Regions from separate parts of the Paraliobacillus zengyii genome, predicted to be linked through region 2. Evidence: predicted binding sites of a transcription regulator. Region 2 holds the regulator's gene; the other holds the start of a gene.
The links. Region 2 encodes Rex, which represses fermentation and respiration genes when NADH is low (regulators of the CRP and FNR family bind a similar motif). Its sites were predicted from a motif close to TTGTGAAATATTTCACAA; they were not measured.
Positions count from the first base shown of each region.

Region 1 (16,278 bases), 170 kb from region 2:
ACCGAACCAAAAAATTTAGAAGAGCAGGCTATTTCATTAGTAGGTACAGATATTTATGAAAAGCTAATAAAAGGCTACACGGAGAAGCAATGGGGAAGGTCAGCAAAAGAGTTACCAGCCTTTATTATCAAACGCTTACCAGTTCGTTTTACATATGACAATAATTATTTTAATGATCGCTATCAGGGAATTCCGATTGGTGGTTATACTGGTATTATTGAAAAAATGTTAGAAGGAATTGATGTAAGATTAAAGATTGACTTTTTTAAAGAACGAGAAGAATTAGAAAGTTTAGCTGACAAAATAGTCTATACAGGTATGATCGATCAATATTATGATTATAAATATGGTGTGTTAGAATATCGAAGTTTACAATTTGAAACGAGTATTTTGGAAGACACAGATAATTATCAAGGTAACGCTGTTGTCAACTATACAGATAAAGAGACACCTTATACACGGATTATTGAGCATAAACACTTTGAATTTGGTACACAGGATAAAACAGTAATCACAAAAGAATATCCTAAGGAATGGAAGGTCGGGGATGAACCATATTACCCAATTAATGATGATAAAAATAATGAAATTTATAAAAAGTACAAGCAGTTAACTGTTAATGAAAAAAACGTAATATTCGGAGGTAGATTAGCAACATATAAATATTACGATATGCATCAAGTTATCGGTTCAGCTTTAGCAACAGTTGACAAGGTATTTGGTTGATAAAATATTATTTAGGTATACTACTTTTATTCTTATAATTATGATTCATTTCGAGTACCCTTAGCTATCAATTAGCGTCCATTTTCACTCAATGCACTGGACACCTTGTGATACACTAAGGGTTTCTTTTGGCTAAATCCTCAACGGAACTCCTTTGTGATATCCGTTTTAGTTCCCTCATTCTTAATTAATTTAAACGAAAAGATTTAAAATCCAACTTTCCCGAGCCTTTATAAGTGAAATACAATGCTTGTTTGCCATTAGCTATAGTCACATTCGTTTGAAAATAGCTGTAATTTGTACTTTTCTTGATTGGAATACTAGCAATAGGTTCTTTATCTAATGAAGTAGATACTAGAATTTCTCCATTACCTGTTGCACGGATCTGTACAGCAATTTCATTCAAATCATTGATCAAGAAATATTTAAATCCAGCAACTGCACCGTCTCTCATATTAGCTATATACTGCGTAGGGTTGTTTTCCCTATCTCTTCCAGTTTGTGTGAAATAAGGATGTTTTCTAAATGTAATATTGCCAAAATACGTACCATACCTACCAGCACCCTCTTTTGACATAAGCTGACAGGCAATACATGCTTCGTATTCGCCTTTACCACTTAAAGGACCATTGTTTAAGCCAGAACTTGTCATCTCGACTTGTGGTATAGAGCCATCCTCCTTTATTTCTATAGGTTCCGCAAGTCCTTGTCTAGAATAATGATGCCTGTTTGTTTGCCTATGATGAAAAATATACCATTGTCCTTTTATAGAAACTATACTGCCGTGATTATTCCCAATGTAATTAGTAGCATGTTTATCTTTCGAGAAACCATTTATATACAAGTCGCCGTTACTTATAATCGTTCCACCAAATTCAAACCCAGTCATTGGGCTTTTACTAGTCGCATAACATAACTCATGGCCGTTAATGGAAGAATAAATAAAGTAATACGTGTCGTTTATTTTACGCATGGAACTCGCCTCAAAGAACTCATGACCTTCAAAACTTGTCCCTTCCGCTTCCCCTACTTTAGGAAAGATTAATGTAGATTTACTTAATGCAGTCTTCATATCAGCGGCTAACTCAGTAACATAACCACCTCCAAATGTACGTTTTTTTCCACCTGTTATTATGGCTGGTAAGCCCTTTTCTGGAGCAAAACCAGAATATAAGTAAACTTTTCCATCATCATCAACAAATACACCTGGATCAAATAGAAATGGCTCTGCCTTTTCGCTCGACAAAAGTGTACCATCTGGGTTACTGATATAGCCATAAAACTCAAAGTTACCAGCAGGGGAATCACAGACTGCCACAGCCACTTCACTACTAAATAGAAGCGCATAATATAAGTAATATCGATCATCGTGCCCCTTTGCGACATCAGGAGCATACATGTGTTTCAAACCTAGTTTATTCTTTGGATCTTGTTTCTTCTTATAAATAACTCCTTCATATCTCCAATCACTTAAGTCATCAACTGGAGCCGACCAACAAACATAATCGTTCATACAAAAAAACTTGCCGTTGAAACGGTCATGGGAGCCATATACATATATTCTGTCACCAAATACATAAGGCTCGCCATCAGGAATATATTCATAACTCGGTAAATAAGGATTAACAGCCATTTTCCCCATTTCTTTCAGCCTTCTTTCTGTATGCAAAATCTATTTTTTAAAAGTTTGGTTTCTAATCAAAGCTTAACTAATATTTCACCAAAATGATAGCAACCAAAGAGAAGGGGGGATAAACATAAAGTTGTTAATCAATCCATTGCTATTAAATATTAAAGTCCAATCGATAAAGTGATTTCTTGTTTTTTTACTTCCTAAATATCTACAGAAAAATACATACTTATACCCATATTTCCTTGTTTCCGTTTATTTAAGATTATTTTTATACTGATATGGTGTTACTCCTACAAATCTTTTAAATATCTTTGTAAAGTAACTTTGGTCATAAAAATTTAACAACGTTGAAATTTTCAATAAGGAGTATTCAGTAAACTGTATAAGCGTCTTGGCCTCTTCAATCTTAGTATTAAGAATATAATTTTTCATCGTAGTTCCAACTTCTTTTCTGAAAATTGCAGATAAATAATTAGGATGAACTCCTGAAACATTTGCAAGGATATCTAGGCTGATCTCGTCATAGAGATGATTGAAAATATAGTTCAGACAAAAGTTTACTGGTCTAGAATATTTTTGTTGTTTATTTTTCCTTACTCGCTCTGCAAAATCGCCTAAGGTATGCTCTATGAATAGCTCAACATTTTTGCTTGTATCTATATCTTCTATGTTTTGAATATACAGATCACTCAATGTGTAAGCAACCTCATGATTAATCCCACCTTTCATGGCAGCTCTAGTAGCTAGAGTGATAGCAGATATTCCAAGGTTTTTTAAATGTCTAAGATGACTTTTCTTTGATAGTACCCCTAAATCTCCTTCTTCATCATTTGATCTCCAATACTTAATCACTCCAACTTTATTTCCTTCCACAACACATTGGAGAACTTTCTGCTCATACAATAAGTCATGGTGTAAACGAACATCCTGCCTTCTTTTTGAGACACTATAGTTTGGATCCTCTATTTCTACTATTTTTTTGTTTATTGATCTATTTTTCTCAATTACATCCACAGGATCCAGTCTTCTTTTGTATAACATATAATACAAGTGCAAACTTAGATAGGCTATTTTCATTTTACTCATGTTAGGCAATTCTCTATAATATTTGAAAACGCTTTCTTTTTTATAACTAGGAACCTTTAAGTCCGATACTAGTCCTTCTATCATCTCCTCTATTAATCGAGAGTCAATAATTGGACCTATTAAAATTGCTCCATAATAGCCATGACTGTCTTTTAATGCTACCGATATAAAGTTTTCTAAATAAATAGTTATCCGAAAAATAGGAAATTCACAACTATCATTTTGATCTGTCAATTGATGGAATAGTTCTGTTTTTGATTGAATCAATGGATGTTTGACAAAGTTTGATCCAGATTCAAACTGAATAACTCCTTCTTTATTTAATATAAAAGCAGGCAGATCATAAGATAGACTAAGAATTTCACAGATATATTCTAAATGCTCCTGATTCGGTAACATAGTAGCAGGCTCCTTTATTCATTCTATTCTGACATCTTACATGATAAGTCAATTTCGCTATATAAATCGAGCTTATAAATGTCAGAAAAAATTTTTCATTTAAAACCTAGAACTCTATTTATTCAACATCTTCTGCTCATCGAAAACCTATATTAACTTTGGAACTATCAAGTGTATTTGAACTATGAGCACCTAAATGACATCGGTTACAATAAGATTTATGGCATAGATAAGATCCGTCACCCATAACCTTTTGAGTCTGACTATTAATCTGTTTTACGATCAAGTCTATTCGTAAAACAATCTTCACACTAATCCCATATTTTTTCTACCATATTATAAAAGCCATTCTCATTTAGCGAAAATGATTTAACAGGTGCTGTATTAAGAAAACCCTCTTCTTCTGTGTTCTGACGCGGAAAATCTCCTTGCCAAATATTACAATAATATATCTGCATCCCATTAGGTGTTATTATATCGCCCAGCGGATACTTTTTTTGCTTAATTAAAAATAGTCGTTTATTTTAGTCAGCAGGGAACTGATCCATTTTTAGGAAGTATAACACCTTGTTTTTCTTAGGAAATTGTCTATTTACATCAATAATACTTCACAAAATGAACTTGCCTCATCCTTATTATTATTCAAGAATTGTACATTTTTTATTATTCCAAACCGTAGTCCTCTTCTGCTTGTAAAATAATAATTACTATATTGTACAGAAGCAAATTTCAGCCATCTCTATTAAGATATAAAACCTAATTCGTAACTCACTCATATTCTAACATATTTTTACAAGAAAAAAACACCTGTCCTTTGACTTTTAAGACAGATGTTTTTTTGGCGAGCGGTCTAGGACTTCACTAATTTTAGAATAGGCCTTTTAACATTTCCCCTTTAAACTTTTCACTTAACAGATCCTTTTCCTCAGGAAATTCTTGAGGGTGCTTTTTCTTTAATTCATTAAATTGAGCTTCTCTTCCAGTTTCAATCAAACGTTTACCATAATTTTTTAAGAACCCTTTTGCATGAAATGGTCCACCTTCTTTAATAACTGTCCATAACGGATCTACATCATCGCCTGTTCTAAACATCATTTCATCATGCCATTCCTGCAAATAGTACGCACCTTCCATACATTTGTCTCTGTGCAGTTTTGCAACATTGTTTTCTTCTCGTGGATCTTCTACAAGATTGAATAACATTTCCTTATCAAACAAATGATAACCATCGTGATAAGTCCTCATATATAACCAATCACCAAACCGAACACTACGTTGTGCTACATGAGCACATTGAGATACAACCAAATAATCACGTCCAGATTCTTCACCATTAGTTAAAACAGGCGCAAAACTTCTTCCATCCCATCCTGGTGAAGCAGGAATATCCAATAATTCAGCTAAAGTAACTGGTAAATCAAGATGATAATGTAGACCTTCGTCTACTGTACCTTGCTTCATACCTGGCCACTGAATAACCATAGGAATACGACATGTGCCATCGTCAGCAGTACCATGTTCACCATAGATTCCTAGTTGTCCCATGTTTTCACCATGATCAGCTGAAATTATGATTACAGTATCTTCCATTATACCTTGTTTTTCCATTACTTCAAATAGCTTACCAAGATTCTCATCAATATATTTAATTCCAGTATCATAACCATCGATCATCTTTCTTAAATCATCCATATTTTTTATTTCACCAGGACTACGAGGGAACTTTTCAGATATCTCATTCGTATATGTCATGCCAAAATGATCAATTTCCAATTCATGAACTGAGTGAGGACCAACTCCTTGCTTATGTTTTTCTAATGTCTCTTCGTTTGCCCATTTTGGTAATGGTTCTTCTACAAAAGGATTACCATAACTTTCAGGAGCACGATAAGGTGTATGAGCATCCCAATAGTTAATATATAAGAACCAATCATCCTTTTTACCGTTTTTCTCCAACCATTCTTTAGCAACTGGAGTAACCTGCTCGGCTGACTCCATACCAAATCCACCGGTATTAAAAATCTCATTAAATCCTGCATAGAAATTATATGTTGAATGACGTTCCACGAACGGACTTATCAGAGCCGTATTTAGTCCCGCTCCTAATTTTAAAAATGACGGTAAAGAACTACCTAGTGAAAGTTTCCCAAAAAGTTCTCGTTCAGTTCCTTCTGCTTTCATATCACCTGCAGTACCTCCGTGTCCTACAAGACCATTACGAATACCAAATTGGCCAGACATTAATGCTGTTCTTGAAGGTGCACATGGTGCATCAGATGTATAGTAATTATCAAATCGAACACCTTTATCTGCTATCTTATCGATATTTGGTGAAGTATTACGATTATAACCATAACATCCTAGGTGTTGCGGGCTTACTGAATCCAAGTCTAAAAATAATACTCTCATTTAAAACCTCTCCTTTTTCTAAAATAGTATAATTTTGTATCATGCAAATTTTATTGTAACTTAATTCACTATACTTCTGAAAGGATCTTTAGTGAATAAGGAAATAGTAATGTAATAAAGGGAAACTTCAAATATTGAGAAGTTCTTCTTCCCAACTGATTATTAGTTGAACCAATAAAGGTGTTAGCGTCCGATTACTCCCACTTAAATATTTCGTCTTAACTCATATTTTGAAATGGAAGTCCTACGGACCGTTACACTGGGATCAATTAGTTTGTTACTTTATTCAGTATTTATATTTCTTTAGTTATTCTTATTTCTTTCTTCTATCTCTCTTACAATTTGCGGATGAATTTTATCTAATTTATAGAACTGCAATAAAATTAATACCAAACTAAAGCTGATAACTGGGAACCATATAAAGGCGAATTCAATTGCATTCAAAGCAGAAGCTGATTGTTGTGCTAGACTTGGATCATAATTTCCTAAAGCTAACATCCATGCACCCGCAGCTCCACCAATTCCCATTCCGAATTTTGCTGCAAACGTTGAACCTGAGTATAATAGTCCGTTCGCACGTACACCAGATTTCCATTCGCCGTAATCAATGGTATCTGCAATCATCGAGAATAATAAACTTGGAACTAATCCTAAACCTAATCCACCAATTCCAACTCCTATTAATAATAAAGGAACAGATGTGGCAAAAATACTTAAGAAAATAACTAAGGATCCTACAATGGAGAATATAATACCAGTCTGCATCGTCTTTTTACCACCAAGTCTTTTGGTGAACCATGGAATAAGAAGTAATGATACAACAGTTAAATAATTAAGCCCCATCACAATTGGAATAATACTTTCATTACCAAAGTTATACTTTACAAAGTAAATTGTTGATTGGTTACGAATGATAAAAACGAAAAAGAATGCCATTTTTGTAATGAAAATGATTAGCCAAGGAATATTAAAAGCTTTAATTCCTTCTTTGAATGGAACATCCTTTTGAGCTTTATAATATTCACGTTCTCTTGTATTTTTAAATGCATTAATAAACATTGGTATAGCAATCACACCAAACAAAGCCATTGTTAATGCGAAGCCCTTTGATTCATCATCACCGCCAAGTAGAGCAACTAACGGTAACGTAGCAACTGAGACGATAAATCCACCCGCTTGTCCGAAAATCATACGGATAGAAGTTACTTCATGTCTTTCTAATGGATTGTTCGTCATACTTGGTAACATCGCAGATAAAGGGATGTTAATAAATGTATAAATAAGTCCTAATATAATGTATGTTGCATAAGCATACACAATTTTACCACTTCCACTTAAATCTGGAGCAAGAAAAGTTACCACACCCATAACCGCAAACGGCACTGCCAACCATAAAAAATAAGGTCTAAACTTCCCCCATTTAGTATTTGTACGGTCAATGGTATATCCAGCAATCAAGTCGGTACCCGCATCCAGAAATCTTACGATTAAGAATAAAGTACCAACAATTCCAGCACCAACACCAACCACATCCGTGTAGAAATATAATAAATAAGTGGACACCATTACAAAAATTAAATTTGATGCTGTATCAGCCAGCCCATAACTAATTCTTTCTTTCCAAGAAACCTGATCTACTTTATACATTAAGAATACCTCCTCTTAAATTCTCTCTACATTTCAATCAATTTAGCATGCCATAATTATATCCGTTACATATTGAGAAAAATAATTAATCAGAAAGCGCTTACTATTCATTAAAGTTATTATAGTATTTATAACCTGTTGATTTTGGTTATATATTAATATTTTTAGTATTTAATTAAAACTATTTGTTAATTATACGACTTTATTACTCTTCTATATTATATAAACTTCGTAGGGACGAATAATCTTACTAACGAAACTACCATGAGTTAATTTCTTAAAAGCAATCGCTTTTCTTATTTCAAGTCCTAGAATTCTAAATCCATATCATTCACCCAGCGGTAGCCTTGTTTCATATAACTTTTAGCTTGTCTTACCGCGTCATGTCTTCGTTTGTTAGGTCGAAAGCCATAACTCTATTTCGAAAACGTGGGATCATATATGTCGGTGAGAACTTGTGCAATTGCTTGTTGAATGAATCAATCGATCTGTCACCGTAGGAATACCTAATTTCCTCTTCCCACCGTTTGGTTTCGGGATTTCGACACGACGGACTAGTTGCGGATAATAGGAACCTTCTTCAATTTGTTTACGCAGGGTAGACCAGTTTTCCATGATATACGCTCGTAGGTTTTTGTACAGGAATTTCATCTATACCATGACTCCCCTTATTACGTTCTACATGTTCTAAGGCTCATAATAGGTTTTCTCGTGACAAGATTTTCTCCAACATGATATCCAACTCCTACGTGAATTGTCGCTTCTTTTTGTGTGGTAACAGCTTTCAGCCCTTTTAATGTCGTCCCCTACGGGATTCACCGTTTCCTCCATTAGGAATGGTTACTTGTTTCTGCTTCATCAAGTGTTACGTACGCCAAGTGACAATTCTTCCTAAATGATTCAGCCCTTCCTAGATATTCTAGAATTATCTAGTACTATGGCTTCTGCTGACTTCTGATAGTTCAGCGAACAGTGATCTGTTCGGTTACGCAATGCGTTGCGCTATCTATCAGAACCTCCCTAGGTAAGAACGTAATCTTTCCCTCCACCTATCTGCTTCATTTACTCTGTACAACCTTTGCTAGAAAGGACTTTGTTTTGTTTAGCAAACTCATCCAATTGCACCTAGCCTTCTATGAAATTCGTGTTCCTCAGACCGGAGGTTTGCCGCTGCTTCCTTCAGATTCCACGTCACCGTGGACACCCTTGCGTTAAGTTAACTGTTACTTCTACCTTCACAGTTCAGGACTTGCACCCTATAGATTACGCCATGCTGGGCACACTAAAAAAGCAAACAACAATCACTTAATGTGTTTGTGTTTGCTTTTAATATATCTCAATTTGTCTATTCTATCGGTGTCTTTTGTACTTCGTTTAATTTATTAATCATATCCGTTAGGTTATCTTCTGTGAAATTACCACCACTAAAGTTTGCTAAAGCACGTAATGGCAAATACTTCATCATCGCTTCCATCATTGCAGCGATTTCATCTGATTCATCAGGCATATTAAATAATGGATTGTTCTTATTCGCTTCTTTTAGCAATTCTGTCGCAAGTGGAGCTAAATTAGGATCAGCCATTAAATCACCTACTAATGTATTTCTATGCAATTTTTGTACAAGCGATTCCGAGGATGTAACGTTAATCGTATCCGTTAGAACAATCTCTCTAGACGACTTACCTACTAAGATTTCAAATTCACCTGATTCTACATGCCAATCTTGAAGTTCAACATTATAATAGGCGAACGCACGCTTATCTAATGTTATTGTCACTGTCTTTTCTTCACCTGGTTTTAAATCTACTTTTTCAAATCCTTTTAGTTCCTTTTCAGGTCTAACCACTGTGCTTTGTTTATCTTTTACATATAGTTGAACAACTTCTTTACCTGCCATTTGACCTGAGTTTTTAACAGTTACACTAACTGTCATCGTATCTGTATCTTGAATCTCTTTATTATTAATTTTTAGATTATTATATTCAAAGGAAGTATAGCTTAAGCCGTATCCAAATGGAAATAAAGGTTCTATTTTTTTCGTATCATAGTAACGATAACCAACAAAGATACCTTCTTTATATTCCACTTTATCACCTTCACCTGGGAAGTTTAAGTAAGATGGGTTATCACTTACCTTCATTGGGAATGTCTCAGCTAACTTACCACTAGGATTTGCAGTACCATAAATCAGATCCGCAATTGCTCCACCTAAAGCTTGACCTCCTAGATATCCTTCAAGTACTGCTTTCACCTTATTTAACCAAGGCATCTCAACTGGTGCACCATTACTTAGAACAACGATCACATTTGGTTGCACTTTCGATACCTCATCAATCAATTGACGTTGATTTTCTGGAATAAGCAGGTGAGAACGATCATACCCCTCCGACTCATATCGATCTGGTAATCCGATAAATAGTACAGCTGCATCTGATTTAGCTGCTATTTTTTTTGCTTTTGCTATTAATTGATCATCAACATCATCACTATTCAAGTGGTATCCTTGTGAATAAGTAACACTGTTTTGGCTATAAGCAGCCTTTTGCATTTCTTCATATATATTATCAAGTTTTGTAGGGTTAATATGTGAACTGCCTCCACCTTGATATCTTGGTTTTTCAGCTAGCGCACCAATAATTGCTATATTATTATCCTTAGAGAGTGGTAGTACTTGATCTTCATTCTTTAAAAGTACCATTCCTTCACTAGCTATTTGCTTAGCAAGTTGATGGTGTTCTTCTTTATCATAACTTGCATTTTCTTTATGATTATCAGCCGCCATAAAGATAATTCTAAGTAATCTTTCTACGGCGCGATCAAGCTTAACTTCTGAAAGTTTTCCGTTTTTAACAGCTTCTAGTATCTTTTTATCACCCATACCATAACTTGCTGGCATTTCTAGTTCTAAACCTGCTTCAAGACCATCAACACGTTCATTAACTGCACCCCAGTCAGAAACGACAAATCCTTCAAAAGCCCACTCATCTCTTAAAATATCTGTTAATAATGTTTTACTTTCGGCAGCAAACTCACCATTTACTTTATTATAAGAACACATCACCGTCCATGGTTGTGCTTTCTTTACTGCATTTTCAAAACTTGCAAGATATATTTCTCTAAATGTTCGTTCATCAATCACTGCATCTATGGACATACGACGGTGTTCTTGGTTGTTAGCTACAAAGTGTTTCAGAGAAGTACCCACACCCTGGCTTTGAACACCTCTAATATGACTGGCAGCCATTTCAGACGATATATATGGATCCTCTGAAAAATATTCAAAGTTTCGACCACATAATGGAGAACGTTTTATATTAGCTCCTGGCCCTAATAATACACCTACATTTTCTGTTTGTGCTTCCTCCCCTAATGCAATTCCTACTTTCTCAACAAGCTTACGGTCCCATGAACTTGCTAAACCTACTGCAGATGGAAAACAAGTTGCTGGAACACTACTACTTAAGCCTAAATGATCTGCATCTTCGGCTTGTTTACGTAATCCGTGTGGGCCATCCGTTACCATAATTGATGGAACACCAAGTCTTTCAATTCCTTTTAGGTACCAAAAGTCTAAACCAGAACACATACCTACTTTTTCTTCTAAAGTCATTTGATCTATTATTTTATTTACATCTCTTATCATTTCAATTCCTCCAAATATCAGAAAATTTTAAACTCTATAATCTATATTATAGTTTGTTGTATAACTTTTTCGGTAATTTAATATTAATATTAGTATTTTTTTAATATTATCCTATGAAATCACTAAAAGTATTTAAGAACATATTTATCAGGTTACTTTGGAAAATGCTTCTTAAATACTAAACATATATTTAGACCATTTTCATAATATTTTTCAAAACATTATGTGATAAATATCATATACAATCCACTTATCATCTAATAACATAGCTATTATCCTTACCAACTTATTGAAGGAGATGAGAGATGATGGTTTATGGAGAAACATCCATAGTAGAAAATGGATTAACATCTGTAATGTGGAAAACGGTATCAGAGGCTTGTAATCTGGCTTGTGATTATTGTTACTATAGTCAATGTAACGGCATGCCAAAACAAATAAGTAAAATAGATGATAAGGTATTAGAGAAATTTATTATAGAATATATGAATATATCAAACGGTTTTGTAACTTTTATCTGGCAAGGTGGGGAACCATTATTAGCAGGATTAGATTTTTTTAAAAAAGTTGTTCATTTGCAAGCAAAACATGCACCCAATAACACCGTTATTAGTAATTCCATTCAGACAAATGGTACTTTAATAAATAAAGAGTGTGCAGAATTTTTCAAAAGATATAACTTCCTAGTTGGTGTTAGCATAGACGGTCCAGAAGATATAAATGATGCCCGACGTGTTATGGGTTCTGGCAAAGGAAGTTACAAAAGAATCATGCGAGGAATCGAGCACCTAAAAGAAGCAAAAGTAGATTTTAATATTTTGACCGTTCTGCACGAAAATAATATTTCAAGAGCAACGGATCTCATGAATTTTTACCAGGAACATAATTTTCCCTTCGTTCAATTCATTCCTTGTATGGATTTTAAAGCACAAGATATAAATCAACCTGGTATATTTCTAATTACTCATAAGGAATACGGAGATTTTCTCTGTGAAGCCTTTGATGTTTGGTATAATGAGGGTAACCCTGACATATCTATACGCTTCTTTGATAATATGCTATCTGCTTACCTCAATCAACAAGCAGGATTATGTACTCATCGAGAATCATGCCCTAAACATCTTGTATTAGAACAAAATGGCGACGCTTATCCATGTGATTTCTTTATCCACGAGGATTACCGCTTAGGTAACGTTGGGATAGATTCTCTTGATAGTCTTTTAAATAACAAATTGATGGACAAATTCTTGTCACTAAAACCCAATTTACCTAAGCAATGTACATCTTGTGAATTTCTCCACCTATGTCACGGGGGGTGTCCTAGAAACCGAATACGAGATAATAATGAGGTGGATGTTGAATACTTTTGTGAAAGTCATAAGCAAGTATATAAATATGCACATAATAGATTGTTAGAAGTTGCATCCAAGATAAAAAAACAAAGATTAATTGAACTTGTTCAAGCTGGTTATCAATTACCTAAGAGAAACGATTATTGTATTTGCGGAAGTAAAAAAAAATACAAAAAATGTTGTAAACCTTTATTGATACAAAATGTCTAATAAATAATAAATATGCTTCAATAAATAACTTTGTTCCAAATCAGAGTACCATTAGTACACAACTTTAATTTTATACATCTTAGATCTGTTTAGAAATTTCAAAACAGCCTTTTTTATAGCCATAATAAAGTTTCGGAGGTTTTCCTTCTATCAACTTCTATATTTCATTCGTTACATATAGCATTATTGAAACCTCTTATATTTTCGTACGATTTATAATAAAGCTCTATAGCTTCTTGTCGTTCTTCTGTTGATTCAATGATTTCTTATGCTTCTTTTTGATAAGCCATTGTTTCGTTTGTCCATACTTGAATTGGCTCGTGATTATCTGTGTATTGCTGCATTTCTTCTAATCTACCTTATTATCGATATCACTAATAAAACCCATGAAAAGTGCTATATACTGACCTTCTGTTGGCTTTGGCTTTTCGTCATTGGCTTCATAAGTTCTAGCCACCATTTTTTGTTTTTCGATTAAATTGATATCCATTTTCATAATAAACAAGGTTACCTTCTGTTTTTATTATCCCTTTTTCGCGCAACTAATATTTTTTTATAAGTGTTGCTATTTCACGTTCTTGGCTTAATAATTCTATATTGTATTTTTCTTTTTCTTTTTCTTTTTCGTATGCTTCCACATCTAATGCTTCGGGTGATTTTTCACCTCTTTCAATCTCTTCTAACTTTTCGTCATTTCGCACAATTATCTCATCAATTTTGCTCGTTTCGTTCGTGTCATTTGGGGTTACGCTTTCCTTAGTTGACACCACATCTGTATTTACACTCACAATAAATACCAAAGCACTGATCGCTGAAACAAAAAAAATTTCCATTAAAACGATCATGGGAGCCATATACATATATTCTGTCACCAAATACATAAGGCTCTCCATCCGGAATATATTCATACTGGGTAAATATGGATTAAAAGACATTTTACCCATCCTTTTCAACCTTCCTTGCATAACATCTACGTCCTTCAATTAGCGAAGTTTCTAATCTAATCTCACCTAATAATTCATCAAAACAATAGCAACCAAAGTTAGAGGGGGATAAACATATAGTTGGTTCACCTTGCCATAACTTGAATGGATAATAAAGATATATATAAGTAGACTAAGGTGGCGATAATCTACTATTTTTAAAACCGCAAGATAGTATCAAAGTTTTCACGCTTGTAACTCAACACCGATTTAAGAAATCACTTTACACCTGAATCGATTGCCAATCGAGGAGGTGACGTTGTGAGTTTCGCATTTACTCCTAACGGCACACCATAATTAGGTTCACAATGACCGATGTAAAAATTCTCAACTACCGGGAAAGGAGCATCAGCGAAAAAGTCTTCAAGCACTTTCTTAATCTTCACATATTCTTCTGGATCCTCTTGGAAGTTACCAAGAACAACACCTTTTACAGCATCAAAAACAGCTGCCTGTTTAAGGTGTGTAAGCATGACATCAATTCGAAACGCAGGTTCTTGGACCTCCTCAATAAGTAGGATCGCCTCATTTGCATTCACTTGAAAAGGCGTTCCCAATCCATTAGTTATTAGCGTGAGATTCCCTCCAACTAAACGCCCTTCTCCTTTACCATGAGCTAGTGTAATGAGGGGCGATTTGTGAGAATCATAGATTAGAGTTTCTCTAGTGAATAAAGGCAAAAACGAAGATTCTGTCTCAGCTGTTCTTTCTTCGTCATTCAAATCGGATGCCACCATTGGTCCGTGGAATGTAACCAAGTCACTGCATTTTTGAATTGCATTATGTAGATAGGTAATATCACTGTATCCCCAGAATATCTTAGGGTTTTTCTGTATCATTTCATAATCAATCATAGGAGCAATTCTTGCTGATCCAACTCCCCCATTCGCACAAAAAACCCCGTTGATAGCAGGATCACTAAATGCATCATGCAAGTCAGTAAATCTCCTTTTATCTGTAACTGCAAGGTCTTCCTCTACATCAAACACATGTCGTCCAATAACTACATCAAGTTCCATTTTCTCTAAAACACGTATTCCTTGTTCTAGCTTTTCTCTGTCCGGTGCTCCAGCCGGTGCAATAATTGCTACCCGATCACCCTTTTGTAATGCAAATGGTTTAATCATAAACTTTCCTCCCTTTACTTAATACCTCTTGAAATTATGTCAGTAGTCTAATCCAATACCTTTTTAGCGTATTATTTTTTTCATCAATAAAATCTTCATCACTTATTCCACCGTTATTTACTATCACTTTATTCGATGCGATATTAGCAGAATTACAAACTAAAAGGACCTTCTCTAAATTCATATCTTTAGCTTTTTCTAATGCTAACGAAAGGATTTGAGTAGCATAGCCATTTTTTCTTTTTGAGGGTCTAATACCATATCCTATATGACCGCCAGCATTTAATAACGGCTCTGTTAGACGATGGCGAATATTTACGACACCAATCAACTCGTGATGATCTACTAACCAATAAGTAGAACTTTCCGGTATCCAAATTTCGGATGGTTCTATTCCTTTTTCACAGTCAGATAAATAGTTAAGCATCGATTGAAAATCCGCCGGTTCTTTTCTTATTACGAAAGGTATCATTTCTTCTTCGCTTTTCTTCCACTCTTGATAAAAATCATTATATTGCATTTTCAATTCTATTGTTGGTTGTACTAAAAGCATTTATGAATTAATTCCCCTTTTTTTAAATCATCATCTCACTTCTATTAAACTGCTATCTATTTCTGTAATTGACATATTATCTGTTTTGAATTTTGTCATTTCTTCAAATGGCGTATTTGTTAGATAACATTGCAAACACATAATAACTGCACTATGTGTTACAATCAAAATATTTTCTTCATTACTATCAACTATTTTTCTTAACGTTTTTAAAACACGCATCAACATTTCTTGGTATGACTCTCCTCCTGGTGGTTTGGTGTTTCTTCGATTTTTATACCATTCACTAAATTCTGAAGGATACACTTTTTGTATCTCAGCCCAAGATAAGCCTTCCCATTCTCCGAGATTAATTTCTTCTAAGCCTTTAATCTCAATACATTCAGTCTTAGTAGTGTCACTTAGTATTTTTGCCGTTTTAGTAGCCCTTTTTTGATGACTTGAATAAACCTTTGAAAATGAATAGTCAGTCTCAACTATTTTTTTACTTAATTCTTCTGCTTGTGAAAT
Region 1 is NZ_CP029797.1:623,861-640,138, reverse strand. It holds gene glf (UDP-galactopyranose mutase) at 1-726, shown strand, start outside; gene DM447_RS03210 (family 43 glycosylhydrolase) at 914-2,368, opposite strand; gene DM447_RS03205 (helix-turn-helix transcriptional regulator) at 2,612-3,844, opposite strand; gene DM447_RS03200 (SUMF1/EgtB/PvdO family nonheme iron enzyme) at 4,156-4,350, opposite strand; gene DM447_RS03195 (sulfatase family protein) at 4,712-6,253, opposite strand; gene DM447_RS03190 (glycoside-pentoside-hexuronide (GPH):cation symporter) at 6,557-7,900, opposite strand; partial or broken gene DM447_RS18420 (group II intron reverse transcriptase/maturase) at 8,215-8,636, opposite strand; gene DM447_RS03175 (beta-glucosidase) at 9,246-11,543, opposite strand; gene DM447_RS03170 (anaerobic sulfatase maturase) at 11,852-13,105, shown strand; gene DM447_RS18225 (hypothetical protein) at 13,455-13,595, opposite strand; gene DM447_RS18800 (hypothetical protein) at 13,648-13,872, opposite strand; partial or broken gene DM447_RS18795 (family 43 glycosylhydrolase) at 13,913-14,049, opposite strand; gene DM447_RS03155 (S66 peptidase family protein) at 14,307-15,215, opposite strand; gene DM447_RS03150 (GNAT family N-acetyltransferase) at 15,250-15,768, opposite strand; gene cobC (alpha-ribazole phosphatase) at 15,799-16,278, opposite strand, start outside.
Region 1: a site for Rex is predicted at 11,767-11,784, ahead of DM447_RS03170 (anaerobic sulfatase maturase). Genes of this name have one in related genera too.

Region 2 (16,278 bases):
CGTACCATCACCAGCAACATCGTTTGTTTGAGATGCAACTTCAGCTACAAGCTGTGCACCCATATTTTCAAACGCATCTTCTAATTCAATTTCTTTAGCAATTGTTACACCATCATTAGTAATAAGCGGTGAACCATATTTTTTACCTAATACGACATTACGTCCTTTTGGTCCTAATGTTACTTTCACTGCATTTGCTAATGTATCTACACCTCGTAGCATTGCGCGACGAGCATCTTCACTAAATTTCAATTCTTTAGCCATCTTAAAAGCCCTCCTTGATTCTTAAGTATCTTTAAAATTAATTGTCTTCGCTTAGCCAATAATAGCTAGAATGTCACTTTCACGAAGAATTAAGTATTCATTACCTTCATACTTCACTTCTGTGCCTGCAAATTTAGAGAAAATAATTGTATTTCCTTCTGCGACTTCCAAAGGAAATCTTTCTCCATTATCTGCTACACGACCAGACCCGACTGCAACAACTTTTCCTTCTTGCGGCTTTTCTTGTGCAGAATCTGGTAAAACAATTCCACTTGCTGTTTTCTGTACTTCTTCTACGAGTTCAATAATGACACGGTCTCCTAATGGCTTTAACATTATAAAAACCCTCCTTCATATATTTCAAAATGGTTTTATTTATTCTTAGCACTCACCAATGAAGAGTGCTAACACAATTATTATAATAATGAATTGTTTACCATTTTGCAAGTATTGCACTTGTTTTTTTTATGTTTTTTTTAAACATAGTAAATTACATTGGATTTCATCATTCAATTAGAAAAATCGAACTAGTACAATTCTATTCTAAAGTTATGTTAAAATACGTATATTGGACAATTATATATTATTAAAGGAGACGTTTAGCTTTGACTAGAAACTACATATACATCTTAGGAACATATATATTGATGCAACTTTCTTCTTATCCACTTCTATTGGTCCTAGAAATTGCTGATGTGAACGAAGACTATTTTGGAACAATAGGTATCGCGTGGACCGTATTCAGCTTTTTGGCAGCATTACTCATTATATTACTGTTGTTAAAACCTGAGAAAAATTTGAGAAAAGACCCAGAAGCAGCCAGTAATGGTATGGTAATCATTTGGTCTCTTATAGGCTTAATCTTAGCATTCATTGGCCAAGGGGTTATCAACTATCTTCAAACAACATTTCTTGGAGTTAGTCCAGATTCAGAGAATACCCAAAATATAATCGAAATTGCAAGAGCAGCACCAATCTTTATCATTGTAGTTGCTGTAATTGGTCCAATTTTAGAAGAAATTGTTTTTCGAAAAATCATTTTCGGAAGCATATATAAAAGAACGAACTTCTTTATTGGCGCCTTAGCTTCTGGTTTAATTTTTGCAGTGGTGCATAATGATTTCCCACACATTTTAACCTATCTAACAATTGGATTTGTGTTTGCGTTTATTTATGTTCAATCAAAACGGATTATTGTACCAATCATTGCACATGCATCGATGAATACAATGGTCGTCATTGCACAATTAAGTATTTCACCAGAAGAGCTTGAGAAAATGCTCGAGCAATATGAAAAATTACAAATGATAGTGATTGGAGGCTAACATATGCGAACCTCGCCATTGGTTGCAGCAACCTTTTACATTGGTATTGGGATTGCATTCACATATATAGGGATAACATCAATCCAAGAGACCGGTTGGAGTTTATTAATTCTATTATTTGCTATATTTGCTACTTTAGATTTTGCAGTAGCAATTCGCCTAATTAGAATACACATTCATATAAAGAAAGCGAAGAATTCAAAATAATAAAGCAGTGACCTAATTAGGTCACTGCTTTATTTCTATTCCTCTACTGCATCATTTGGATAATGCTTCATGAAGTATAACAATGACTGTAACTCAACTGCTAAATCAATGTGATGGACTCGGACATCTTCTGAAACATTTATACGTGCAGGTGTAAAATTTAAAATACCTGTAATTCCGGAATCAGTTAATCGATCCGTTATTTGTTGTGCCTCTGCACCTGGTACAGTTAAAATAACCGCCTCAACGTTACCAAGTTTCTTTTCCAAATCATCTATATGATGAATCGGTACACCTCCAATTTCTTGGCCTACTTTACCATCATCTGCATCAAATGCCATTTCTATTTTTGTGTTGTTATTTTTCGTGAAATTATAATGCAAAAAGGCAGTTCCTAAATTACCTACACCAATTAATGCTACATTGCTCGTCTCATCTTGATCTAATGTTTTTCTAAAGAAGCCTAATAAATATTCGACATTATAGCCATAACCTTTTTTACCTAATGCTCCAAAATACGAGAAATCTCGTCTAATCGTTGCAGAGTCAACTTTTACTGCTTCACTCAGTTCTTTTGAAGAGACACGCGATTTTCCTTGTATATGTAAATTATTTAAAAAGCGATAATATAATGGTAATCTTTTAGCTGTTGCTTGTGGTATTTTACTTTGCATATTTCAATCCCCTTTATAACAATTTGTACAAACCCCTAATAAACCTTGACCTAAAGCCATACGTTTTTAAAATCCAACGTATTTGTCGTGAACTAATTCACTTACTTCTTCTAGTATAAAGCAATTCACCAATTAATACACGTCCATTTGCTTGCTAGTGTGATAAAAAGTGCGATACACTAGAAAAGATGAGGTGAACAAAAAGATGATTTTAATGCAAGTAAACAATTTAGTGAAGAGATATGGTGCTGAATTAATTCTATCAAATATAAAATTAGAAATACAAACCAACGATCGGATTGCTATTGTTGGTAGAAATGGGGCAGGTAAATCAACCTTACTAAAAGTAATGGCTGGTCTCCTCTCTTACGATGAAGGTGAAATCCATAAACCAAAAGATGTCTCCTTAGGTTATTTAGCACAAAACACTGGGCTAGAGACCAATGAAACCATTTGGGCTGAAATGCTTCATGTTTTCGAGGATTTAATAAAAAAGGAAACTGCACTTCGTAAAATGGAATTACAAATGGGCGATCCTGCAATTATTCAAGATGAAAAAAGATATCAACAACTACTTGCACAATATGATATACAGCAACAAGCCTTTAAAATGGAGGGCGGTTATCACTACGAAGCCGATATAAAGTCTGTATTAAATGGCTTGCATTTTCAAGACTACGACCTAGAAACGCCAATTAATACACTTAGTGGTGGTCAGAAAACACGTTTAGCGTTAGGAAAACTACTTCTATCAAAGCCCTCTATTTTAATATTAGATGAACCAACAAACCATTTAGATATTGAAACATTAACATGGCTTGAAGGTTATTTAAATAATTATGATGGTGCGGTTGTAATTGTTTCACACGATCGTTATTTCTTAGATAAGACAACGAAAACGGTATATGAGATTTCCCGTAATCAGTCGAAAAAGTATCATGGTAATTATACTAAGTATTTAGAACAAAAGGCTGTAGATTATGAGTTAGAAATGAAGCAATTCGAGAAACAGCAAACCGAGATAAAAAAACTTGAAGATTTTGTTCAAAAGAATCTTGTTCGCGCATCTACAACTAAAAGAGCACAAAGTAGACGAAAACAACTAGAAAAGATGGATAGATTAGATCAACCCAGTGGTGATGAATCTTCAGCCACCTTCTCCTTCAATATAAATCGTAGAAGTGGTAATGATGTTTTAAAAATTAATAACCTTGCTTTTCGTTATAACAAGGATGAAGAGACTATCTTTTCTGACCTTACATTCCAAACAAATAGAGGTGACCGCATCGCTTTAGTTGGACCTAATGGTGTAGGGAAGACCACTTTATTAAAAACGATTATAGATGAACTAGAGCCTTCTAGTGGGTCTATCGATATTGGCAGCAATGTACAAATCGGTTATTATGATCAGGAACAAGCAAATCTCAGTTCCATTAAATCTGTTTTAATGGAACTTTGGGACGATTATCCAACAGTAAATGAAAAAGATATACGGACAGTGCTTGGTAACTTTTTATTCTCTGGTGACGATGTTTTAAAAAGTGTTAACTCCCTAAGTGGTGGTGAAAAGGCTAGACTAGCTCTTGCTAAACTCATGATGCAAAAGGCAAATCTATTAGTACTCGATGAGCCAACAAATCATTTAGATTTAGACAGTAAAGAGATATTAGAGGCTGCATTACTAGAGTTTCCAGGAACACTGATTTTCGTTTCACATGATCGTTATTTCATTAATGAAATTGCTTCTCAAGTTATCGAAATGCAACCAGACGGGGCTACTATTTTCTTAGGTGATTATGATTATTACTTAGAAAAGAAACAAGAAGCGTTTGAATTAAAAAAATTAGAAGAGCAGACTTCTAATCAAGTCACAAAAACCAAAGACGTGAAGACTAACTTTCATACTGATAAAGAAAAGAAGCAAACACAACGTAAGAAAGAGAGACGAATTACAGAAATAGAAAATAAAATAGAAGTACTCGAACAGGAAATAGCTGAAAATGAAGATTTATTATGCCAGCCAGAAATTTTTCAAGATCATGAAAAAGCTTTAGAATTAACAGAAAAAAATGACCAGAATAATAAACAAATGGAAGATTTAATGGAGGAATGGGAATTGCTTCAGGAAGAAGTGAAAGGCTAACAAAAGAGTTAGCCTTTTTTATTGTCCACAGGGTTATATACATAAAAAGTACTTATAATATAATGTATTTACAAGTTATCCACTTTATCAACAGTTTTTTAACTACTTACCCACAGAAATTGTGCACAACTATAGTATATGTTATTAGTGGGTTTGTAAAAATGTATCCACATTTCGAATAACTTTCTGTGGATAACATAGTTTTTCATTTAAAAAAGAAGCGAAAGGAATTATTTATCCTTTCGCTTCTTAGCGTCGACCATAGAGCTCAATATCTAACCCAGGGTTAGCATTTAAAAACCAATCTGAACGATGACCTAAGGTGTAAGCAATCGATCCTGCAGCGCCTATCATTGCAGCATTATCGGTACACAACCATAACGGTGGTATGAGTAACGCTACTGGTTCCTGTTCAAACTTATCTGTTAAGGACTTTCGTAAGGTTTGATTCGCAGCTACACCACCTGCTACAATAACTTGCTTTACCTGGTATTTCTTTGCTGCTTGATAAGCCTTTTCTGTTAAAACCTCTACCACACTAGCTTGGAAACTTGCTGCTATATCTTCTTTCTTTAAAACTTCTCCACGTTGCGTCGCATTATGAATCGTATTGATTACGGAGGATTTCAAGCCACTAAAACTAAAGTCATAAGAGCCTTCTTCAAGCCAAGCACGTGGAAAATCGATCACTTCTTTACCTATTTGTGCTAGTTTATCAATTTGTGGTCCACCAGGATAGGGTAAATCCAATGTTCTGGCAACTTTATCATAAGCTTCACCAGCTGCATCATCTCGCGTTTCACCAATGACTTCAAATTTTCCATGTTCTCGCATTAAAATTAACTCTGTATGTCCACCAGAAACAACTAATGCAAGGAGTGGAAAAGTGAATTCTTCCAATAACCGATTTGCATAAATATGACCCGCAATATGATGTACACCAATTAGTGGTTTATTATGAGCAAATGCTAAGGCTTTTGCTGCATTTACCCCAACTAACAAAGCACCAACTAGACCTGGGCCTTCTGTAACAGCAATTGCATCAACATCATCTACAGTCATTTTAGCTTGTTCAAATGTTTCCTCTAATACAATTGTAATTTGTTCAACATGATGTCGTGATGCAATTTCAGGGACAACACCACCAAAACGCTTATGACTTTCAATTTGTGATGCTACTACGTTAGCTACTACTTCTGTTCCATTTTTAATAACCGCAGCAGCAGTTTCATCGCAACTCGTTTCTATTGCTAATATGTATTCATCTTTTTTTGTATGCATTATAAGTCCACCCACATCACTATTGCATCTTCATTATTATCAGTATAATAATTTTTCCTTATACCGGCCGGTTTTAAACCAAACTTCCGATATAACCTCTGTGCAATTATATTTGATACACGTACTTCCAAAGAAAGTCTTCTTACCCCACTTGCAATAACTTGATTAATAATATATTGGAATAAACCTACACCATAATTTTGACCACGATAATCTGGCAAGATAGCTATATTTGTTATTTGTGCCTCATCAATTACGATCCATACACCACAAAAACCAATGATCTTATCGTTTTTTTCTACAACATAATAATGTGCGTATGAATTTTCCGTCAACTCTTTTTCATATATATCTATTGTCCACGGTAAGGTAAATGATTTTTTTTCAATCATTGCTACTTCTTCTATATCTTTATATGTCATTTCTCTAAAAAGGATATCATCCATTATGTTCTTTCCTTTGTGCTTCTAACCATTTCGCTTCAGCCTCTACTAACCGTAAATAATTTGGAATTAACTCATGTACATTAGTAGGTTGACGATCTCTTCCTGCTATTGCTAATAGTGATGGTCTTGCAATATGAAATGATTCTAATGGAATAATGGCCAACTCGCCAAGTGTCTCCATTATTAATTCCCTATACATCTCTATGTCTGGACTTAAAAAAATGATCTTTTCATTTTTTTGTTTTAATTGCTTTAACCAATCTTCAAATAAAATATTTTGTTCCTCTTCTACTGATTCCAATACACCAATATCATTAGGTTGGTACAATCCAGTATAGACTAATCCACGTCTCGCATCAAAAAACGGACAAATAAGTTGTTGAAAACTTGCTGCCTGTAGTGCTAGTGTCTCTAAACTAGAAATTCCTATTACAGGAATATTTAAAGACCATGCCATCGTTTTAGCAGTTGATAATCCTATTCTTACACCAGTATACGACCCCGGACCTTTCGCAACAACAATTCTTGATAAGTCTCTGGGCGCTAACATTGCATCACTCATAAGTTGCTGAATAGCAGGCATTAATCGAACAGAATGCTGATTCTTACTGTTAGAAATATATTCAACTTTCAATTTATCTTGTTCGTATATGGCAATTCCCATCGTCTCACTTGATGTATCTATTGCTAGTATATTCATCGTAATAACTCCTCACATAACCTTTGAAAATCAGCGCTTTTTGGATAAAATGTAATCTTTCGTTTTAGATCGTCTATCACTTCTAAAGATATATCTAACCGCGCTTCAGGTAAAAACGGTTGAATGAATTGTGGCCATTCTACTATCGATATACCATTTCCATTAAAGTATTCGTCAAATCCAATGTCTTCTTCACTATCTTCTAGACGATAAACATCCATATGATAAAGTGTTAATTCACCGACATACTCTTTTACAATTGTATAGGTGGGGCTATTTATTGTTCGCCTAACACCTAATCCAGCACCTATTCCCTTAGTAAAAGTCGTTTTACCAGCACCTAAATCACCTTTTAATGTGACTACATCACCTGGTCTTAACAAGATTGCTAACTTTTCAGCAAAACGCGTTGTTTCCTCAGATGTATGTGTTATAATCTCAAATTTTTTCGTCATAAACTCTATCTCCTATGTGTATAGCCGTCTTTATTTAATAACTTCTTCGCTCCACCTTCATGGATAAAAGCCAGCTTATTAGTAGACTCTTCATCTGATACAAAGCCAATCTTTGTAATTTTCGTATTTGTTTTCTTAGCTGCCTCTTGGACTCTATTCCAATCTTTTTGGGGAACTGATCCTATCAACTCAAAATCCTCTCCGCCAAACAATTGAAAGTTTCGTTGTTGTTCACTTGTAAATTGCGTTAAATTCTCATGCTTTGGTAGTTTTAACAAATCAAGATGAATGGTAAGATTTGACGCGACAGCAAGCTCATTTGCTTCACTAGCAATTCCATCACTTATATCATTTAATGCTACACGATCTAATTCTCCTAAAGCTTCTGCAAATGCCACTCGTGGTGTAGGTAAACGATGTCGATCAATTAAATACTTATGATTCTTTAAGTTATCCAATTCTTTTGTAGTTAATAAATATAGTCCTGCAGCGGCATCTCCTAATGTTCCCGTTACGAATAGTATATCATTTTCTTTCATGTCACTTCGATACCGTGCTTTTCCTTTGTCGACAATACCTATAATTGTAACAGAAACTACTAACTCGGAACCAGCTACAGTATCACCACCAATTAAATCCATACGATAATTTGATGCAATAGCCTTCATTCCTTGATAAATTTCTTGTAACTCCTGATCAGACCAATCCTCTGGTATTACTATTGAGATCATATAATAAGTCGGCGTAGCACCCATTGCTGCCATATCACTGATATTTGTAGCCAAGACGCGGTATCCAACATGATACGGATCCATTGTTTCTCTTGAGAAATGAATATTCTCAACGAATGTATCAACAGCTGTGACTACATCTTGATAATTCTGGCGAAAAACAGCTGCATCATCACCAATTCCTTTAACTATGCTTGATTGTTTATACGTACTCTGTTTAATTGAATCAATAAATTTAAACTCATCCATGAACGACCCTCATTTTTTATTATTACTATCTATATCATAGCAAAAAAACAAACAATTAAAAATCATGACGCATATATTTAGGCTATTTCAAGAAGATATATCTATAAACTTCGACGTAAACATTACAGGCTTAACACGCTTTGGAAATACATTAGTTGGTACAGTTTATTGTTGGAGGTGCTATATCAACTATAACAGATAGATCAACGTTGTTATGAGCACAATAAAACTTTATGAGCCAACAGATTGCGTATTGCGTATTACTTTTAAATTATATCCAACTGAAGAAGCAAATGGATGATACTCATGGAAAATTAAAAGCGATTTTCTTCTTGCAATGTATAGCTTTGAAGCATTACTTGTTCTGTGGGAACAGCACGAGTCGAAGATCCACTTGGTAATTTGTTTTTCTTTACCAATGAAAACTTTAAGCTTTGCGCACAGAAAAGGGAGTCAATTTGCTGACATAGTGGATAAAAAAATTTCGCTGCGTCGAAATATAGATCGAGTCATACATTTTAAAAGTAATATATTTTATTAATCGTCCTTCAATGAAAAATTAGTATTCAGAAAAAGTATAATTTTGGTAGATAAATAATTTTATTCAAAAAAGCCTTAGGAGTATATTCCTAAGGCTTCAATTATATGTATTATTAATTTAAAATAAAAATGGCGGTCCGGACGGGACTCGAACCCGCGACCTCCTGCGTGACAGGCAGGCATTCTAACCAACTGAACTACCGGACCAATAATTTGGTTGCGGGGGCAAGATTTGAACTTGCGACCTTCGGGTTATGAGCCCGACGAGCTACCAGACTGCTCCACCCCGCGATAATGTAGATTATATAACCTACTATATTAAAAAAATTCTGGCTTAGCGACGTCCTACTCTCGCAGGGGCAAAGCCCCAACTACCATGAGCGCTGAAGAGCTTAACTGCTGTGTTCGGCATGGGAACAGGTGTGACCTCTTCGCTATTGTCACTAAACCATTTTGAAGATAGTGTACCTTCAAAACTAGATAAGAATTACAACAAGACACCATATAGTATTATAGTTAAGTCCTCGATCTATTAGTATTCGTCAGCTACACGTGTCACCACGCTTCCACCTCGAACCTATCAACCTCATCGTCTCTGAGGGATCTTACTCTAAAAAGATGAGAAGTCTCATCTTGAGGGGGGCTTCATGCTTAGATGCTTTCAGCACTTATCCCTTCCACACGTAGCTACCCAGCGATGCTCTTGGCAGAACAACTGGTACACCAGCGGTGTGTCCATCCCGGTCCTCTCGTACTAAGGACAGCTCCTCTCAAACTTCTTGCGCCCACGACGGATAGGGACCGAACTGTCTCACGACGTTCTGAACCCAGCTCGCGTACCGCTTTAATGGGCGAACAGCCCAACCCTTGGGACCGACTACAGCCCCAGGATGCGATGAGCCGACATCGAGGTGCCAAACCTCCCCGTCGATGTGGACTCTTGGGGGAGATAAGCCTGTTATCCCCGGGGTAGCTTTTATCCGTTGAGCGACGGCCCTTCCATACGGTACCGCCGGATCACTAAGCCCGACTTTCGTCCCTGCTCGACTTGTAGGTCTCGCAGTCAAGCTCCCTTCTGCCTTTACACTCTTCGAATGATTTCCAACCATTCTGAGGGAACCTTTGGGCGCCTCCGTTACTCTTTAGGAGGCGACCGCCCCAGTCAAACTGCCCACCTGACACTGTCTCCGAACCGGATCACGGTTCTGGGTTAGAAGGTCAACACAGCCAGGGTGGTATCCCACGGGCGCCTCGACGTAAGCTAGCGCTCACGCTTCAACGGCTCCCACCTATCCTGTACAAGCTGTGCCGACATTCAATATCAGGCTACAGTAAAGCTCCACGGGGTCTTTCCGTCCTGTCGCGGGTAATGCGCATCTTCACGCATCGTATAATTTCACCGGGTCTCTCGTTGAGACAGTGCCCAAGTCGTTGCACCTTTCGTGCGGGTCGGAACTTACCCGACAAGGAATTTCGCTACCTTAGGACCGTTATAGTTACGGCCGCCGTTTACTGGGGCTTCGGTTCAGCGCTTCGCCCGAAAGCTAACGCATCCCCTTAACCTTCCAGCACCGGGCAGGTGTCAGCCCCTATACTTCGCCTTACGGCTTCGCAGAGACCTGTGTTTTTGCTAAACAGTCGCTTGGGCCTTTTCACTGCGGCTTCTCGTAAAAGAAGCACCCCTTCTCCCGAAGTTACGGGGTCATTTTGCCGAGTTCCTTAACGAGAGTTCTCCCGATCACCTTAGAATTCTCTTCTCGCCTACCTGTGTCGGTTTACGGTACGGGCACCTCTTTCCTCACTAGAGGCTTTTCTTGGCAGTGTGAAATCCGGAACTTCGGTACTTAAGTTCCCTCCCCATCACAGCTCAACCTTACATTGGACGGATTTACCTATCCAACAGCCTCACTGCTTGGGCGCGCATAACCAGCAGCGCGCTTTCCATATCCTACTGCGTCCCCCCGTTGTTCAAACGGAAAGGAGGTGGTACAGGAATATCAACCTGTTGTCCATCGCCTACGCCTTTCGGCCTCGGCTTAGGTCCCGACTAACCCTGAGCGGACGAGCCTTCCTCAGGAAACCTTGGGCTTTCGGTGAAGAAGATTCTCACTTCTTTTTCGCTACTCATACCGGCATTCTCACTTCTAAGCGCTCCACCAGTCCTCACGGTCTGACTTCGCTGCACTTAGAACGCTCTCCTACCAATCCAAGAAGTGCAATACTTCTTGGAATCCGTAGCTTCGGTGATACGTTTAGCCCCGGTACATTTTCGGCGCAGCGTCACTCGACCAGTGAGCTATTACGCACTCTTTAAATGATGGCTGCTTCTGAGCCAACATCCTGGTTGTCTATGCAACGCCACATCCTTTTCCACTTAACGTATACTTTGGGACCTTAGCTGACGGTCTGGGCTGTTTCCCTTTCGACTATGAACCTTATCACCCATAGTCTGACTCCCAAGGCAATATGATTGGCATTCGGAGTTTGACTGAATTCGGTAACCCGGTAAGGGCCCCTAGTCCAATCAGTGCTCTACCTCCAACATACGTTCCTTGAGGCTAGCCCTAAAGCTATTTCGGAGAGAACCAGCTATCTCCGTGTTCGATTGGCATTTCACCCCTACCCACACCTCATCCCCGCATTTTTCAACATGCGTGGGTTCGGGCCTCCAGTCAGTGTTACCTGACCTTCACCCTGGACATGGGTAGATCACACGGTTTCGGGTCTACGACCCTTTACTATCACGCCCTATTCAGACTCGCTTTCGCTGCGGCTCCACCTGTGCGGCTTAACCTTGCAAAGAATCGTAACTCGCCGGTCCATTCTACAAAAGGTACGCCGTCACTCATTCTTTTTCCCGAAGGAAAATATCGAGCTTCGACTACTTGTAGGCACACGGTTTCAGGATCTCTTTCACTCCCCTTCCGGGGTGCTTTTCACCTTTCCCTCACGGTACTGGTACACTATCGGTCACTAGGGAGTATTTAGCCTTGGGAGATGGTCCTCCCGGATTCCGACGGAATTTCTCGTGTTCCGCCGTACTCAGGATCCACGCTGGAGGAAACGTCCTTTTCATTACAGGGCTCTTACCTTCTTCGGCTGATCGTTCCAGATCGATTCATGTAAAACGTTTCTTTGTAACTCCGTATAGCGTGTCCTACAACCCCAAAAAGCAAGCTTTTTGGTTTGGGCTGATTCCGTTTCGCTCGCCGCTACTCAGGAAATCGCATTTGCTTTCTCTTCCTCCGGGTACTAAGATGTTTCAGTTCCCCGGGTCTGCCTCACTTTACCTATGTATTCAGTAAAGTGTCCTACTCCATTACGAGCAGGGGGTTCCCCCATTCGGAAATTCCTGGATCAATGCCTACGTACGGCTCCCCAAGACATATCGGTGTTTGTCCCGTCCTTCTTCGGCTCCTAGTGCCAAGGCATCCACCGTGCGCCCTTTCTTACTTAACTATATTAGTTAATAAAAGCGTTTGGTTCTTCTTACTTTGATATGATGTCTTGTCATATGTTAGGCTCACGTTCTGTTTTATACAAAGTACAATCCTTCTCGCTTCCTAACTTCTTATCTAGTTTTCAAGGTACATAAAATGAAAGATACTTGATCTCTCAAAACTGAACCAAACCACACAGTATGTTTTCCTATTATGTCCAGCTTCTAGCACGCAACGACTAGTAAACTTCCTTCTCCTCCGTACGATAAGGCAACATCAACTCACTTTCGTTCGTTGTGTTTTCTTTATCTCCTTCGGTTCAGTCCAGTTCATACGTCGTTAAACGCGTGCTTACGCTTTTCATTTATCCTTAGAAAGGAGGTGATCCAGCCGCACCTTCCGATACGGCTACCTTGTTACGACTTCACCCCAATCATTGGCCCCACCTTCGGCGGCTGGTTCCTGTAAAGGTTACCTCACCGACTTCGGGTGTTGCTAACTCTCGTGGTGTGACGGGCGGTGTGTACAAGACCCGGGAACGTATTCACCGCGGCATGCTGATCCGCGATTACTAGCGATTCCGGCTTCATGTAGGCGAGTTGCAGCCTACAATCCGAACTGAGAATGGTTTTATGGGATTTGCTTCACCTCGCGGCTTCGCTGCCCTTTGTACCATCCATTGTAGCACGTGTGTAGCCCAGGTCATAAGGGGCATGATGATTTGACGTCATCCCCACCTTCCTCCGGTTTATCACCGGCAGTCACTTTAGAGTGCCCAACTAAATGCTGGCAACTAAAATCAAGGGTTGCGCTCGTTGCGGGACTTAACCCAACATCTCACGACACGAGCTGACGACAACCATGCACCACCTGTCACGCTGTCCCCGAAGGGAACGCCCTATCTCTAGGGTTGGCAGCGGATGTCAAGACCTGGTAAGGTTCTTCGCGTTGCTTCGAATTAAACCACATGCTCCACCGCTTGTGCGGGTCCCCGTCAATTCTTTTGAGTTTCAGCCTTGCGGCCGTACTCCCCAGGCGGAGTGCTTAATGCGTTAGCTGCAGCACTAAGGGGCGGAAACCCCCTAACACCTAGCACTCATCGTTTACGGCGTGGACTACCAGGGTATCTAATCCTGTTTGCTCCCCACGCTTTCGCGCCTCAGCGTCAGTTACAGACCAGAGAGTCGCCTTCGCCACTGGTGTTCCTCCACATATCTACGCATTTCACCGCTACACGTGGAATTCCACTCTCCTCTTCTGTACTCAAGTTCCCCAGTTTCCAATGACCGCTTGTGGTTGAGCCACAAGATTTCACATCAGACTTAAAGAACCGCCTGCGCGCGCTTTACGCCCAATAATTCCGGACAACGCTTGCCCCCTACGTATTACCGCGGCTGCTGGCACGTAGTTAGCCGGGGCTTCCTCGTTAGGTACCGTCAAGGTACCGTCCTGTTAGAACGGTACTTGTTCTTCCCTAACAACAGAACTTTACGATCCGAAAACCTTCATCGTTCACGCGGCGTTGCTCCGTCAGACTTTCGTCCATTGCGGAAGATTCCCTACTGCTGCCTCCCGTAGGAGTCTGGGCCGTGTCTCAGTCCCAGTGTGGCCGATCACCCTCTCAGGTCGGCTACGCATCGTCGCCTTGGTAGGCCATTACCCTACCAACTAGCTAATGCGCCGCGGGCCCATCTGTAAGTGACAGCCAGGGGTGAAAGTAAACTTTCACCCTAGCCGCCTTTCAACTTCCCTTTAGGTAAAGAAAAGTGTTATCCGGTATTAGCCCCGGTTTCCCGGAGTTATCCCAGTCTTACAGGCAGGTTGCCCACGTGTTACTCACCCGTCCGCCGCTCAATCCATAAGTTTCACCCCGAAGGGATTCACTTATTTCATGCGCTCGACTTGCATGTATTAGGCACGCCGCCAGCGTTCGTCCTGAGCCAAGATCAAACTCTCCATAAAATGCGAGCTTGCTGCTCAAATACTTAACTAGCTTGTTGTTTCTACTTACTTAACATACTGTGTGTTTCGTTCAGTTTTCAAAGATCAATTGTTAAATGGTGGGCCTGAGTGGACTCGAACCACCGACCTCACGCTTATCAGGCGTGCGCTCTAACCAGGCTGAGCTACAGGCCCATTTTACAATGGAGCGGGTGAAGGGAATTGAACCCTCGACATCAGCTTGGAAGGCTGAGGTTTTACCACTAAACTACACCCGCATTATTAAATATATAAATTGTCCTCATGGTCGGGAAGACAGGATTTGAACCTGCGACCCCTTGGTCCCAAACCAAGTGCTCTACCAAGCTGAGCTACTTCCCGGTTATGATGCGCCCGAGAGGAATCGAACCCCTAGCCTTTTGATCCGAAGTCAAACGCTCTATCCAATTGAGCTACGGGCGCTCGTTAAAGCGACATATTTAAATATATCACAGAGCACCTAAAACGTCAATGATTTTCTATAGTCAACTTGGTGCGGTCGAGAGGACTTGAACCTCCACGGGTTATTCACCCACTAGGCCCTCAACCTAGCGCGTCTGCCGTTCCGCCACGACCGCATATATAATTGAGACAAAAGAAACAACTATATGTGATGAGCCATGAAGGACTTGAACCTTCGACCCTCTGATTAAAAGTCAGATGCTCTACCGGCTGAGCTAATGGCTCGAATTATAAAATACCAAATTTTAATTTTCTTTGTAACAATAGAAAATCCTTCGAAAACACTTACGTTCCAAAGGTTTTAATATAGTAGAAATATTTAAGTTTGCTTTATTTAAAATGGCTGGGCTAGCTGGATTCGAACCAGCGCATGACGATACCAAAAACCGTTGCCTTACCGCTTGGCTATAGCCCATAAATAATGGCGGTCCGGACGGGACTCGAACCCGCGACCTCCTGCGTGACAGGCAGGCATTCTAACCAACTGAACTACCGGACCAATAATTTTCGCAAAGCGAAAATATTCAAAATAATAAAAGTGACCCGTACGGGAATCGAACCCGTGATACCGCCGTGAAAGGGCGGTGTCTTAACCGCTTGACCAACGGGCCTTGATAAAATATATAAAAATGGCGGAGAAGGAGGGATTTGAACCCTCGCGCCGCTTACACGACCTACACCCTTAGCAGGGGCGCCCCTTCAGCCACTTGGGTACTTCTCCAATGGCTCCACAGGTAGGACTCGAACCTACGACCGATCGGTTAACAGCCGATTGCTCTACCACTGAGCTACTGTGGAATAATTAAATGTTTTCTTTGGCGACTTTTAAAATAATACTACAATTAACACCCTATGTCAATAACATTTTTCAAAACTCTCTATTAGTCTTTTCATATACTGTCGACACTCCTTATATTCTACTAAAAAGAATAGGAAGAGGTCAAGCTTCTTATATAAAAAAGTAGGTCTGTTTTTCAAATGCTTATATAATTTAACATAAAATCTTATTACTCGTCAATCTTTTAATTAAAAAAACCGCTACAAATTTAATAACTGCTCTCATTACTAGAGCTTTACTAACTTTCCTCTGCATTTACCGCAACGATACTTCTTAACATTAAGTATTCTTTTTCTAGGATAAGGTTGTTTACATGCTATGCACTCATATAAATGTAACGGATCCTCATTCATTGTAGGTAAAGGCTGACAATGACGAGGTGATCCAGTATTCTCTAGCAAACGCTTAAATTCTATATCGCCATGCTTATATCCTCTTCCTTCTATATGTAAATGATAATGACATAACTCATGCTTAATTATACCGCAAAACTCTTCTAATCCTAATTCCTCTAAATATTTCGGATTTAATTCAATCGACCTT
Region 2 is NZ_CP029797.1:450,473-466,750, reverse strand. It holds gene groL (chaperonin GroEL) at 1-264, opposite strand, end outside; gene groES (co-chaperone GroES) at 316-600, opposite strand; gene DM447_RS02505 (CPBP family intramembrane glutamic endopeptidase) at 870-1,589, shown strand; gene DM447_RS02500 (DUF4305 domain-containing protein) at 1,593-1,796, shown strand; gene DM447_RS02495 (redox-sensing transcriptional repressor Rex) at 1,832-2,470, opposite strand; gene DM447_RS02490 (ABC-F family ATP-binding cassette domain-containing protein) at 2,676-4,613, shown strand; gene tsaD (tRNA (adenosine(37)-N6)-threonylcarbamoyltransferase complex transferase subunit TsaD) at 4,863-5,894, opposite strand; gene rimI (ribosomal protein S18-alanine N-acetyltransferase) at 5,894-6,316, opposite strand; gene tsaB (tRNA (adenosine(37)-N6)-threonylcarbamoyltransferase complex dimerization subunit type 1 TsaB) at 6,333-7,040, opposite strand; gene tsaE (tRNA (adenosine(37)-N6)-threonylcarbamoyltransferase complex ATPase subunit type 1 TsaE) at 7,037-7,495, opposite strand; gene thiL (thiamine-phosphate kinase) at 7,501-8,475, opposite strand; tRNA gene DM447_RS02460 (tRNA-Asp) at 9,146-9,222, opposite strand; tRNA gene DM447_RS02455 (tRNA-Met) at 9,230-9,306, opposite strand; rRNA gene rrf (5S ribosomal RNA) at 9,348-9,463, opposite strand; rRNA gene DM447_RS02445 (23S ribosomal RNA) at 9,528-12,474, opposite strand; rRNA gene DM447_RS02440 (16S ribosomal RNA) at 12,830-14,417, opposite strand; tRNA gene DM447_RS02435 (tRNA-Ile) at 14,514-14,591, opposite strand; tRNA gene DM447_RS02430 (tRNA-Gly) at 14,601-14,674, opposite strand; tRNA gene DM447_RS02425 (tRNA-Pro) at 14,701-14,777, opposite strand; tRNA gene DM447_RS02420 (tRNA-Arg) at 14,785-14,858, opposite strand; tRNA gene DM447_RS02415 (tRNA-Leu) at 14,927-15,013, opposite strand; tRNA gene DM447_RS02410 (tRNA-Lys) at 15,050-15,122, opposite strand; tRNA gene DM447_RS02405 (tRNA-Gln) at 15,238-15,312, opposite strand; tRNA gene DM447_RS02400 (tRNA-Asp) at 15,320-15,396, opposite strand; tRNA gene DM447_RS02395 (tRNA-Glu) at 15,437-15,508, opposite strand; tRNA gene DM447_RS02390 (tRNA-Ser) at 15,528-15,618, opposite strand; tRNA gene DM447_RS02385 (tRNA-Asn) at 15,621-15,695, opposite strand; gene DM447_RS02380 (SprT family protein) at 15,963-16,278, opposite strand, start outside.